Regions from separate parts of the Planococcus sp. 11815 genome, predicted to be linked through region 2. Evidence: predicted binding sites of a transcription regulator. Region 2 holds the regulator's gene; the other holds the start of a gene.
The links. The regulator CtsR, encoded in region 2, represses protease genes until heat stress. The targets are predictions, from matches to a motif close to ATGGTCAATAAAGGTCAAACA.

Region 1 (6,885 bases), 1.1 Mb from region 2:
TAAGGGGTGGGGTAAATTCCCCACCCCTTTTACCCTCTTTATTATAGAGGTTCATTGGTAATTAAGCTATGATTTTCAGCTTACAGCCCTTTTTTGTACATGTGTACAGCCAAGTCTACACAGCGTGCAGAGTAGCCGGATTCGTTGTCATACCAAGCAAGAACTTTCACCATGTTTCCGCCTAGAGACATTGTAGATTGAGCATCTACTGTAGCGGAAGCTGTGTTGCCGTTATAGTCGCGTGAGACAAGCGGAAGTTCGCTGTATTCCAAGTAGCCTTTCAACTCGTTTTCAGTCGCTTCTTTAAGCGCTTGGTTCACTTCTTCAACAGATGCTTCTGTTTCAAGTTCAGCAACAAGGTCGATCAATGAAACGTTCGGTGTTGGAACGCGGATCGCCATGCCATCGATTTTGCCTTCAAGTTCAGGCAATACTTTTGCAACGGATTTCGCTGCGCCAGTAGTTGTCGGGATCATCGACTCAGCTGCTGCACGCGCACGGCGGTAGTCAGAGTGAGGCGCATCAAGCAATGCTTGGTCGTTCGTGTAAGAGTGGATCGTTGTCATCATGGCTTTCTTGATGCCGAATTTTTCGTTCAACACTTTAGAGATGCCGGACAAGCCGTTTGTTGTGCAAGATGCATTGGAAACGACGTGATGCTCTTCTGGGTTGTAAGTTTCTTCGTTAACGCCCATAACCAACATTTTCATGCCATTTTTGCCAGGAGCTGAAAGGATGACTTTCTTAGCTCCAGCTTCGATGTGCTTAGAAGCTTTTTCTTCTGTTGTGAAGATTCCTGTCGATTCCAGAACGATGTCGATTTGGTGCTCTTTCCAAGGCAATTGCGCTGGGTCTTTTTCAGCGAATACTTTGATTTCCTTGCCATCGACGAAGATTGAATTGCCTTCTGCTGTAACTTCAGCGTCCAATGTTCCGTGAACTGAATCGTATTTCAAAAGGTGTGCCAGCATAGCTGCATCTGTTAGGTCATTGACTGCTACTACTTCCACTTCACTGTTTTGCATTGCTTCACGGAATACGACACGGCCGATGCGGCCAAAACCATTGATTGCTAATTTTAAAGTCATTTATAATTCCTCCAATTTTGTTGTTTGGTTGAGTATTGCCCTTGCTGCTCCTTCGTCTGTAACGAGGATGGTGCGTTCAGGCGCGGCCTGGAAATAAGATTCGATGGCACGCGCTTTTGTGCGTCCTCCGGCGACTGCCATGATGCCCGGTGCTTTTTGGACCTGCTCTAATTGAATGCCCGCTGTTGGGATGCGATAAACTATTTTTCCGGTTTTATCGAAATAATAACCGAAGGCTTCGCTGACAGCTCCGCCTGTTTTGATCTTCTCGACTTCGTTCACGGAAGAGCGGCGCCTGATGGCCATCTCTTCTGCATCGCCGATTCCATGGATGACTAAATCCGTCCGGTCATACAGCTCCATCATTTCTTTGATGACAGGTTCCTTCATCATCATTTCGAGCGCTTCCGCACTCAAATGCTCAGGCAGATAAAGCGTGCGGACAGCTCCGCCTGTTTTTTCGGCAAAGGATGAAGCGATGGTGTTCGCCTGGTGAAGCATTTCTTCCCCAAGACCGCCTCGTGCAGCGATAAACTGCATGGCGGGATTTTTTCTCGCTGTGCGGATTTCAGCTGCTACGGCGGCCATCGTACTGCCGCCAGTAACGGCGATCGTCCGGCAGCTTTCGAACATTTCCTCCGCGATGCGCGCGGCTTGCCTGCCGATAGCGGCTTTGACCGATGATAACCGGTCGCTATCCCCTGGCAGGACGACTGCTTGTTTGATGCCGAGTTTCGCTTGCAGCCCCGTTTCGAGCTCTGCAGTCCCGGCCAATTCCTTGACCAGCTCACGGAGTTGGTCAAGAACATCGTCCCCCAGCATCGTCAGGCTCATGCCGCTCTTGCTCATTTCGATCAAGGCTTGGTCCCTCAATAAATCGGTCTCTTTGCGGATTTCCCTTTCGGCTGCGCCTGTCATCTCGCTGATTGTGCGCCTTCCAACGGGCTGTTCAGTTTGAATCAGCTCGAGGATGCTATAGCGCTTTTTCAGCAAGCTTGGCAGTTCAGGCAATAAATGCACTTGCGCTTGCAGAACTGGATCCATCGCTCCACCCCTTTGTTGGACGTTTTTTGTCCCACTATATATAAATACGTCCCACTAGATTCATTGTAGCCGAGCTATTAGATTTATGCAAATAAAAAGAAGCGTTAAAGAATTAACGCTTCTAAAAGTTCACCATAGCCGAAATTTCCGTAGAGCAGTACATTTTCCTGTTTCGTGAGCACCGGAATCATCAGCATATATTGTTCGTGCAATTGTTCATCTTCTTCAATATTGATTTCCCGGAAGTCAATTGGGTAATCTTCCTGCAATAGCCGCAGTGCAGACTTTGCCTCTTCGCAAAGCCCGCAATTCGGCCGTGTGTAGAGCGTATACATGCTATTCCTCCTTATCAGAAGCCTCGCCCGGCTCCGCCGCCTCCTGAAGAGCCGCCACCGCCGCCGCGGAAACCTCCACCGCCGGAACCGCCGCCGAAGCCGCCGCCAAAACTGCCGGGCCCGAAAAATCCGCCGCGCCTCATGGTTCTGCCGCGGCCGCGACGTCCACGGCCGCCGCCTCCTCCCGTAAACAGGAACAGTAATACGAGTACGATCAGAAAGGTGATGACCGGCTGCATGATGCCGCCTTCGCTGTCTTCGCTGCCTGGTGTCACTTCATTGAGAGGCTGCGGGCTGACCGCTTCTCCGTCCCACTCGTATTCTGCAGAAACTTCACTGTACAGAGCCTGATACGTATTGAGGATTGCTTCGTCCGGCTGGTCTTCGCGCAAATACGGAACGGCGTAATCATCCAAAATGCGCCCGACTTTTCCGTCAGGAAGCGCGCCTTCAAGGCCGTAGCCGATTTCGATATAGATCTCGCGGTCCGTCATCGACAGCACGACCAGCACGCCGTTGTTCTCTTCCGCTGAGCCTACGCCGTAATGGCGCAAAGCCTCATTAGCGTAGCTTTCAATCGGCTCACCCTCCAGGGAATCGACGACCATGACGGCAATCTGTGCAGTTGTCGCGTCTTCCAGACCAGCCCCCAAGTTCTTGATCTCGGCTTCCTGTTCTTCACTTAAGACGCCGGCGATATCCTGGATGTAAATATCATCAGTCAACTCCGGAAATTCTACCGCCTGCGCGGTTCCGGCGATCATCAGCAGCAACAAGAGCAAAACAGGAATTCTTCGGATCATTCTTCGTCAGTCCCAAAGTCCACATCCGGCGCATCTTCCGCTCCAGCATCAGCTTCGAAATATTCCTTTTCGTCAAAGCCGAAAATCCCCGCTACCATATTGCCTGGGAAACTGCGGACTTCCCGGTTGAATTCCGTCACTGAGCCATTATAGTCCTGGCGTGCGACTGCGATCCGGTTTTCCGTTCCGGCCAGTTCATCGGATAATTGTTGGAAGTTCTCACTCGAGCGGATTTCCGGATAGTTCTCGACGACGACCAGCAAGCGGCTGAGCGCCCCGCTCAATTCTGCATCTGCTTCGGCCTGTTCTTCAACCGAGCCGGCATTCGCCATGCTTGAACGGGCTTCCGTGACACTATCGATGACCTCTTGTTCCTGGTCGGCAAAGCCTTTCACCGTTTCCACCAAGTTCGGGATTAAATCGAGCCTGCGTTGCAATTGGCTTTCGAGTTGCGCGTACGATTGGTTGACGTCCTCTTCCAATTGAACGAAATTATTATAGCTTGAACCGAATACGGCAACGGCAATGACGATCAGCCCAATCACCAACAGCAATGGAATAAGTAATTTTTTCATTTTCCCGTCTCCTTTTCTTTTACAATAATATTTTTTGTTTTCCCTGACTATCCGTTCCTTGAAACCCAATACACCTGATTCTACGTTTCAGCCGCTAAAAAGATTCAACAAAAAACCGCACAGCCTTTAGCAGGCTGTGCGGTTTTTCATTTTTTACACCCTCGGAGGGAATCGAACCCCCATCTCAAGAACCGGAATCTTACGTGTTATCCTTTACACTACGAGGGCAAATGTTGTTCGCGACTTTTCTATTATACAAAAGCTTTCCCCGTATTTCAAGCGCCTATTTTCAATTCGTTAGATTTGACCTTCATTGACCATGATGTGTATGATGAATGTACGGCTGAACAGTGTTTCAGCAGCACTTACATTTACCCGAAGGAGGAAATTATCCATGAATTTAATCCCTACAGTAATCGAACAGACAAGCAGAGGCGAACGCGCATACGATATCTATTCACGCCTATTGAAAGACCGCGTCATCATGCTCGGCAGCGGAATCGATGACAACGTCGCCAACTCCATCGTCGCGCAATTGCTATTCCTTGAAGCTGAAGATCCGGAAAAAGACATTTCCATCTACATCAACAGCCCAGGCGGCAGCATCACGGCCGGCATGGCGATCTACGATGTTATGCAATTCATCAAGCCAGATGTCCAGACAGTGTGCATCGGCATGGCTGCATCCATGGGCGCTTTCCTTCTGGCAGCCGGCACAAAAGGCAAACGCTATGCATTACCGAACGCTGAAGTCATGATCCACCAGCCACTTGGCGGAGCTCAAGGGCAAGCGACTGAAATCGAAATCGCCGCAAAACGCATCCTGTTCTTGCGCGAGAAATTGAACCAAATTCTATCTGAACGCACTGGCCAGCCGCTTGAAGTGATTTCACGTGATACAGACCGCGATAACTTCATGACTGCAGAACGTGCACTGGAATACGGTCTCGTCGACCAAATCATCACGCGCAACAAATTGCCGGAAAACCACGAAAAAGAAGAATAAGCTAGACAAAAAGAGCTGCCCCGCGGGGCAGCTCTTTTTTGGTGCTTAAAGCGCTTGGCTTTAAGCTTCTTTATCGATCAATTGCGCCAACGCATCGACGGCTGATTCTTCGTCAGCGCCGTCTGCTGAAATCGTGACATTCGTGCCTTTGCTGACAGCTAGGCTCATGATGCCCATGATGCTCTTGGCATTGACTTTCTTGTCGTCTTTTTCCAAATAGACATCCGAACTATAGCGGTTGGCTTCCTGTACGAACAATGCTGCCTGCCTCGCTTGTAATCCTGATTTCAATTGCACTTCCACTTGTTTTTCTACCATGCATATCCTCCTCCGAAAACTTGACTCTCACGCAATCTATAGAAAAGAGCAGCCCTGTTACCGGCTGATCGTTTCGCCTTTTCTCAACGACTCGGCAATCTCATCGATTTTCCGTAGCCTGTGGTTGACACCTGATTTGCTCACTTTTCCTGTCGATACCATCTCGCCCAGTTCTTTCAGTGTGACATCCTGGTACTCCACACGCAAGCGGGCTATCTCTTTCAGGCGGTCCGGCAATTGGTCGATTCCGATCACTTGGTCGATAAAGCGGATGTTTTCGATTTGCCGCAGCGCCGCATCGATGGTCTTATTCAAATTGGCCGTTTCGCAATTGACTAAGCGATTGACGCTATTGCGCATATCGCGGAGAATTCGGACATCCTCGAATTTCAATAGCGCCGAATGGGCACCTGTCAGGCTGAGGAAATCGGAAATTTTCTCCGCTTCCTTCAAATAGGTCACAAATCCTTTTTTTCGCTCGATCATTTTCGCGTTCAATTGGAAATGGTTCATCAGGATGACCAGCGCTTCAGCGTGGTCTTTATAGGAAGAATACACTTCCAAATGATAAGAGGAGGTTTCGGGATTGTTGACCGACCCCCCGGCCAAAAAGGCACCGCGCAAATAAGAGCGCTTGCAGCACGTCGTCGAGATCAGCTCAGGGGAGATATCCTGCTGAAATTGAAAGCCTTCCGACAAGATCAACAAATCCTCAAGCACGAATTTCGCGCCTTCCCGCAAGCGGCATATATAGACATTATTCTTTTTCAAACGCATTTTTTTACGGACCAAGAGTTCCACTGGATACGCTTTGTAGAAGCGCTTGAGCAAAGTATAGATCCTTCTCGCGATGGCTGCGTTTTCCGTTTGGATATCCAGGCTTAACTGGCGATTGGAAAATGACAGCGTACCGTTCATGCGGATCATCGCCGACAGCTCTGCCTTGCCGCAGCAATCGTCTACTTCAATCTGGGTCATTTCTTTTTTTGTTTCTGATGCAAAAGACAATTATGCCCCCCCTTTCAAGCTTTAGGAATACCGGCGCTGCGAGGGTTCCTGCGATTCGCTGCTGGTGTATTCAAAAAGCCATTTCGCCACTTTCATCGGTTCATGCCGGACGGCTTCCCCGAAAATATTCGCAATGTCATGGCGATATACTTCAAGCCCCATATTTTTCAGGCGTTCTTCATCGTATTCCACCGGCCATGCTTTTTCTTTTTTGTATCTTTCGGCCACTCCTTGCGGCATTTGGACTTTATCGATCAAAATGGCATCGAGAAAGTTCACACCTACATGTTCGTACAGAGCTTTCACATGATCCGAGGCCGTATAGCCGTATGTTTCACCCGCCTGGGTCATCAAATTGCAAATATAGATTTTTCTTGCCTTCGCCTCAAGCAGCGCTTTTTTGATATCCTTCACAAGCAAATTCGGCAAGATGCTCGTGTACAAGGAACCCGGCCCGATGACGATGACATCCGCAGATTGAATCGCCTGTATGGTATCCGGCAAGGTCTTGACGCCGGCCGGTTCCAGGAATACGCGCTTGATCGGCTGCAAATAGGCGGGGATTTTGGACTCGCCTTTGATGATGGTTCCATCTTCAAGCTCTGCGTTCAATGTGACCAATTGATTGGCGGCAGGCAAAACCGTGCCGTTGACGTTCAAAACACGGCTCATTTCCCGGACCGCGTGTGAAAAATCGCCTGTCAAATC
Region 2 (6,885 bases):
GTTAAGTTAATAAGGGCGCACGGTGGATGCCTTGGCACTAGGAGCCGAAGAAGGACGGCACTAACACCGATATGCCTCGGGGAGCTGTAAGTGAGCTGTGATCCGGGGATTTCCGAATGGGGAAACCCACTGTTCGTAATGGAGCAGTATCCATGTGTGAATACATAGCACATGAGAAGGCAGACTCAGGGAACTGAAACATCTAAGTACCTGAAGGAAGAGAAAGCAAATGCGATTCCCCAAGTAGCGGCGAGCGAAACGGGATCAGCCCAAACCAGAAGGCTTGCCTTCTGGGGTTGTAGGACACTCTATACGGAGTTACAAAGGAACGGATTAAGCGAAGCGACCTGGAACGGTCCGCAAGACAGGGTAATAGCCCCGTAGCTGAAAGTTCGTTCCCTCCAGAGTGGATCCTGAGTACGGCGGAACACGAGAAATTCCGTCGGAATCCGGGAGGACCATCTCCCAAGGCTAAATACTCCCTAGTGACCGATAGTGAACCAGTACCGTGAGGGAAAGGTGAAAAGCACCCCGGAAGGGGAGTGAAATAGATCCTGAAACCGTGTGCCTACAAGTAGTTAGAGCCCGTTAATGGGTGATAGCGTGCCTTTTGTAGAATGAACCGGCGAGTTACGATTGCATGCAAGGTTAAGGTGAGAAGCCGGAGCCGCAGCGAAAGCGAGTCTGAATAGGGCGAGTGAGTATGCAGTTGTAGACCCGAAACCAGGTGATCTACCCATGTCCAGGGTGAAGGTAAGGTAACACTTACTGGAGGCCCGAACCCACGCACGTTGAAAAGTGCGGGGATGAGGTGTGGGTAGCGGAGAAATTCCAATCGAACCTGGAGATAGCTGGTTCTCTCCGAAATAGCTTTAGGGCTAGCCTCAAGAAGAGAATCCTGGAGGTAGAGCACTGTTTGGACTAGGGGCCCATCCCGGGTTACCGAATTCAGACAAACTCCGAATGCCAGTGATTTATGCTTGGGAGTCAGACTGCGAGTGATAAGATCCGTAGTCAAGAGGGAAACAGCCCAGACCACCAGCTAAGGTCCCCAAATATCCGTTAAGTGGAAAAGGATGTGGCGTTGCTTAGACAACCAGGATGTTGGCTTAGAAGCAGCCATCATTTAAAGAGTGCGTAATAGCTCACTGGTCGAGTGACACTGCGCCGAAAATGTACCGGGGCTAAACGGATTACCGAAGCTGTGGATGGACATCGTAGATGTCCGTGGTAGGAGAGCGTTCTAAGGGCGTTGAAGTCAGACCGGAAGGACTGGTGGAGCGCTTAGAAGTGAGAATGCCGGTATGAGTAACGAAAGACGGGTGAGAATCCCGTCCACCGAATGCCTAAGGTTTCCTGAGGAAGGCTCGTCCGCTCAGGGTTAGTCGGGACCTAAGTCGAGGCCGATAGGCGTAGACGATGGACAACAGGTTGATATTCCTGTACCACCTCCCCGCCGTTTGAGTAATGGGGGGACGCAGAAGGATAGGGTGAGCGTGCCGTTGGTTGTGCACGTCCAAGTTGTGAGATGAGAAACGAGGCAAATCCCGTTTCTATGTACATCAAGCAGTGATGGCAAGAGGTTTAACCTCAGAGTCCCTGATTTCACACTGCCAAGAAAAGCCTCTAGCGAGGCGGGAGGTGCCCGTACCGCAAACCGACACAGGTAGGCGAGAAGAGAATTCTAAGGTGAGCGAGTGAACTCTCGTTAAGGAACTCGGCAAAATGACCCCGTAACTTCGGGAGAAGGGGTGCTCTGGTAGGGTGTTAAAGCCCGAGAGAGCCGCAGTGAATAGGCCCAGGCGACTGTTTAGCAAAAACACAGGTCTCTGCAAAACCGTAAGGTGACGTATAGGGGCTGACGCCTGCCCGGTGCTGGAAGGTTAAGGGGAGTGCTTAGCGCAAGCGAAGGTGCGAACCGAAGCCCCAGTAAACGGCGGCCGTAACTATAACGGTCCTAAGGTAGCGAAATTCCTTGTCGGGTAAGTTCCGACCCGCACGAAAGGCGTAACGATCTGGGCACTGTCTCAACGAGAGACTCGGTGAAATTATAGTACCTGTGAAGATGCAGGTTACCCGCGACAGGACGGAAAGACCCCGTGGAGCTTTACTGTAGCCTGATATTGAATTTTGGTGCAACTTGTACAGGATAGGTAGGAGCCAGAGAACCCGGAGCGCCAGCTTCGGGGGAGGCGTCGGTGGGATACTACCCTGGTTGTATTGAACTTCTAACCCACAAGCCTTAGCGGCTTGGGAGACAGTGTCAGGCGGGCAGTTTGACTGGGGCGGTCGCCTCCTAAAGAGTAACGGAGGCGCTCAAAGGTTCCCTCAGAATGGTTGGAAATCATTCGCAGAGTGTAAAGGCACAAGGGAGCTTGACTGCGAGACGGACAGGTCGAGCAGGGTCGAAAGACGGACTTAGTGATCCGGTGGTTCCGCATGGAAGGGCCATCGCTCAACGGATAAAAGCTACCCCGGGGATAACAGGCTTATCTCCCCCAAGAGTCCACATCGACGGGGAGGTTTGGCACCTCGATGTCGGCTCATCGCATCCTGGGGCTGTAGTCGGTCCCAAGGGTTGGGCTGTTCGCCCATTAAAGCGGTACGCGAGCTGGGTTCAGAACGTCGTGAGACAGTTCGGTCCCTATCCGTCGCGGGCGCAGGAAATTTGAGAGGAGCTGTCCTTAGTACGAGAGGACCGGGATGGACACACCGCTGGTGTACCAGTTGTTCTGCCAAGAGCATCGCTGGGTAGCTATGTGTGGCCGGGATAAGTGCTGAAAGCATCTAAGCACGAAGCCCCCCTCAAGATGAGATTTCCCATTGCGCAAGCAAGTAAGATCCCTCAAAGACGATGAGGTAGATAGGTTCGGGGTGGAAGCGTGGCGACACGTGCAGCTGACGAATACTAATCGATCGAGGACTTAACCAACAAACTGAACATGCGTTTCCAATGTCGATTTATCCAGTTTTGAGCGAACAAGCTCAAGAGTCCAGTGATGATGGCAAAGAGGCCACACCCGTTCCCATCCCGAACACGGAAGTTAAGCTCTTTTGCGCCGATGGTAGTTGGGGGTTTCCCCCTGTGAGAGTAGGACGTCGCTGGGCAAGTAGAAAGGCCGTTACCGGTTCATTCCGGTAGCGGTCTTTTTTGTATTTCAAATTAAAAAAAGGATTGAAAATATAGTATAAAGGGAAAAAAGAACTGAGGTGAAAACTTATGAAAGCTGGTTATTACAAAGTGAAAACGGTCGAGAAAAGAACAGCATTATTAGTTTCATTAAAAGATTCTGCTGAACAATATACTTACCCCATTGCAGATTTTACTCATGATGTAAATAAAGGGGATATAGTAGAAGTTTGGCAAGAAGGCACCCGTTGGAGAACCAAGTATGTCGAAGAAAAAACTCGTTCGGTATCTAGTCATACTAAAGATTTTATGAAACGGATGATGGACGAAGAATGAGGAGTCTCGGGATATTCTACCCGAGACTTTTTCTATCTCAAACTAAGTATTTGATATCCGTAAAACGCTTATGTATAATTAAGTCAAATATAGTCAAAGTCAATCATTAGCGCATTTAAACGCTAAAGAGGTGAAAGCGATGCGGAATATTTCAGATATAATTGAAGGTTATTTAAAAGAGATTATCGAAATAAGCGGTAAGGATCATATTGAAATTAAACGAAGTGAGGTTGCTGAGAAATTTCAATGTGTTCCATCCCAAATTAATTATGTGATAAATACCAGATTCACATTAGATCGTGGATACTTAGTTGAAAGTAAGCGTGGTGGCGGAGGATATATTCGTATTAAGAAAGTACGCCTTCATAAGAAGTCAGATTTAATTGCTCAAATTATTAATAGGCTTGAAACTGGTGCTTCACAAACCATGGCCGAAGATATTGTGTGGAGGCTTTTAAGTGAAGATGTTATATCAAAGCGTGAAGCTAAATTGATTTTGAGTGCCATTGATCGTTCTACTCTCGGGCTGCCTCTTCCTGTACGAGATGAAGTACGAGCGCGGATTCTAGTGGCAATGCTGTTTACTATTCAATATGAGTCGAACGGGCAAGGAGTGATCAAGTGATTTGTGAACAATGTGGAGAACGGCCAGCTACAGTCATCGTGAAGCAAAACCAGCAGGGCCATTTAACAGAAAGACACCTCTGTCACGTTTGCGCGGCAGAAAATCATAATATCAGTTTTTCTTTTGACCAAGACCCAATGGCGATCCATAATCTATTAGCTAATTGGTTTCCGAAGCAGCAAGCCGCTGTGAGTCCTGTAAGAAAGGAAGTTCCAGCTTGCCCGTCTTGTGGATTTACTTTCCAAAAGTTTTTGAGTCTTGGTAAATTCGGCTGTGCTGAGTGTTATAGCACTTTCTCACCTCAGTTAATTGAGATTTTGAAACGAGTGCAAAATGGAAATACAGAACACACAGGGAAGATTCCTGCTTCTTATGGAACGACGTTGAAAATTAAAAAAGAAATTGAAGAATTGAGAAAGCAAATGCAGGCTGCGATACAAGATGAGAACTTTGAAGAAGCTGCAAGGCTACGAGATCAAGTAAAGGCCTTGAATGAAAAGCTTGAAGGAGGTGGGGACGTTGGCGATTGACCGTTTCCTTCAACCCCGTGCGAGCAGTTGGATGGCTAATAACGGTGAACATGTTGATATAGCTATGAGTACGAGAATCCGATTGGCACGGAATTTAGACGAGTTTAAATTTCCATATGCATTTTCCGAGGATGAGGCGTTGAAAGTTGATAAAGCCGTTTCCTCGGTATTACTGGATAAGGGAAAGGAAGTTGGATACGGGTTTACTCATATCAATATTGAGGAATTAAATGACCTGCAGCGTGAAGTGTTGGTAGAAAAACATTTAATTAGCCCTTATTTAGCGAACAGTCAGCATTCCAGTGCCGTATTATTATCGGATGAAGAAGAGCTTAGCATTATGGTCAATGAAGAAGATCATATGCGGATTCAAAGTTTGCAGTCAGGCTTTCATTTGCAGGAAGCATATGACATAGCGAATAAAATGGATTCGCTTTTGGAAGAAAATCTTTCATACGCTTTTCATGAGAAATTTGGTTATTTGACCAGTTGCCCTACAAACACCGGTACAGGAATGCGTGCTTCTGTCATGCTTCATTTGCCAGCTTTAACGATGTCCCATCAAATCAACCGGATCATCCCGGCTATATCCCGTCTGGGGATGGTTGTTAGAGGGATTTACGGAGAAGGAAGTGAAGCGCTTGGTAATGTATACCAGATTTCTAACCAAGTAACATTGGGGAAATCGGAGTATGAGATTTTGCAGGATTTGCAAAACATGACCGAGCAGATTATTGAACAGGAACGAAGAGCAAGGGAAGCGTTGAATGCGAATTCTCCGCTGCTCCTTGAAGATAGGGTGTACCGGTCGTTAGGTGTCCTGACTCACGCCCGTCTGTTGAATACGGAAGAAGCCGCTACCTGTTTATCAGATGTGAGACTTGGCATCGACCTTCATCTAATTACGGATGTAGACATGTCGATACTGAATGAATTGATGGTCTTTATGCAACCTGCGTTTTTGCAGCAGTATGCGGGACGACCATTGGAAGCGAAGGAACGTGACCTGGCCCGGGCGGAATTGTTCCGGGAGAGGTTAGCTGATAACGGGATAAATACAAAAGGAGAGGATTTTGCATGATGTTCAACCGATTTACACAACGCGCACAAAAAGTTCTTCAATTAGCCCAAGAAGAGGCAATCCGTATGAAGCACGAATCAATCGGAACTGAGCATATTTTGCTTGGTTTGATCCGAGAAGGCGGCGGAATCGCTGCAAAAGCACTTGAAGCAATTGAAGTGAATACACAATTGATCGAAGACGGTGTCAAAGAACTGGTCGGTGTCGGAGAAAAAGATGTCGGTCCGATTGTTCATTATACGCCGCGGGCTAAAAAAGTGATCGAGCTGTCGGTTGATGAATCCCGCAAGCTTGGCCACTCTTATATCGGAACAGAGCATTTATTGCTTGCTTTAATCCGTGAAGGCGAAGGAGTCGCTGCACGTGTACTTGGAAATGCCGGTGTCAGCTTGAATAAAGCGCGCCAGCAAGTATTGCAGCTGCTTGGCAGCAACGAGCAAGCATCGACTGGCACGAGCCCAAATGCTTCTGCCAATACACCAACTTTGGATGGCTTGGCACGCGACTTGACGCAAGTTGCGCGCGAAGGTAGCTTGGATCCGGTGATTGGGCGCAGTGACGAAATCACGCGTGTGATTGAAGTATTGAGCCGCAGAACGAAAAACAACCCGGTATTGATCGGGGAGCCTGGCGTTGGTAAAACAGCCATCGCAGAAGGGCTTGCACAACAGATTGTTAACAATGAAATTCCAGAAACATTGCGCGATAAACGCGTGATGGTGCTTGATATGGGGACAGTCGTTGCCGGAACGAAATACCGCGGTGAATTTGAAGACCGTTTGAAAAAGGTAATGGATGAAATCCGCCAAGCGGGCAATGTCATTCTCTTCATCGATGAGCTTCATACATTGATCGGGGCTGGCGGAGCTGAAGGAGCGATCGATGCTTCGAATATCTTGAAACCATCGCTTGCACGTGGTGAATTGCAGTGCATCGGTGCCACCACGCTGGATGAGTACCGCAAGTACATCGAGAAAGATGCAGCACTTGAACGCCGTTTCCAGCCGATTCAAGTGGATGAGCCGACGGTTGAGGAATCAATCGAGATCATTAAAGGCTTGCGCGACCGTTACGAAGCGCATCACCGCGTGAAAATTACTGATGAAGCGATTGTTGCGGCAGCGAAAATGTCTGACCGTTATATTTCCGACCGTTTCTTGCCGGATAAAGCGATCGATTTGAT

Region 1: a site for CtsR is predicted at 4,146-4,166, ahead of clpP (ATP-dependent Clp endopeptidase proteolytic subunit ClpP). Genes of this name have one in related genera too.

The regions. Positions count from the first base shown of each region.
Region 1 is NZ_CP096991.1:1,146,735-1,153,619, reverse strand. It holds gene gap (type I glyceraldehyde-3-phosphate dehydrogenase) at 81-1,088, opposite strand; gene M1Q06_RS05865 (sugar-binding transcriptional regulator) at 1,089-2,132, opposite strand; gene M1Q06_RS05860 (glutaredoxin family protein) at 2,237-2,467, opposite strand; gene M1Q06_RS05855 (TPM domain-containing protein) at 2,482-3,270, opposite strand; gene M1Q06_RS05850 (LemA family protein) at 3,267-3,845, opposite strand; tRNA gene M1Q06_RS05845 (tRNA-Arg) at 4,002-4,073, opposite strand; gene clpP (ATP-dependent Clp endopeptidase proteolytic subunit ClpP) at 4,240-4,851, shown strand; gene M1Q06_RS05835 (HPr family phosphocarrier protein) at 4,912-5,169, opposite strand; gene whiA (DNA-binding protein WhiA) at 5,227-6,177, opposite strand; gene M1Q06_RS05825 (gluconeogenesis factor YvcK family protein) at 6,199-6,885, opposite strand, start outside.
Region 2 is NZ_CP096991.1:93,143-100,027, forward strand. It holds rRNA gene M1Q06_RS00465 (23S ribosomal RNA) at 1-2,932, shown strand, start outside; rRNA gene rrf (5S ribosomal RNA) at 2,993-3,108, shown strand; gene M1Q06_RS00475 (hypothetical protein) at 3,221-3,466, shown strand; gene M1Q06_RS00480 (CtsR family transcriptional regulator) at 3,606-4,091, shown strand; gene M1Q06_RS00485 (UvrB/UvrC motif-containing protein) at 4,088-4,621, shown strand; gene M1Q06_RS00490 (protein arginine kinase) at 4,611-5,702, shown strand; gene M1Q06_RS00495 (ATP-dependent Clp protease ATP-binding subunit) at 5,699-6,885, shown strand, end outside.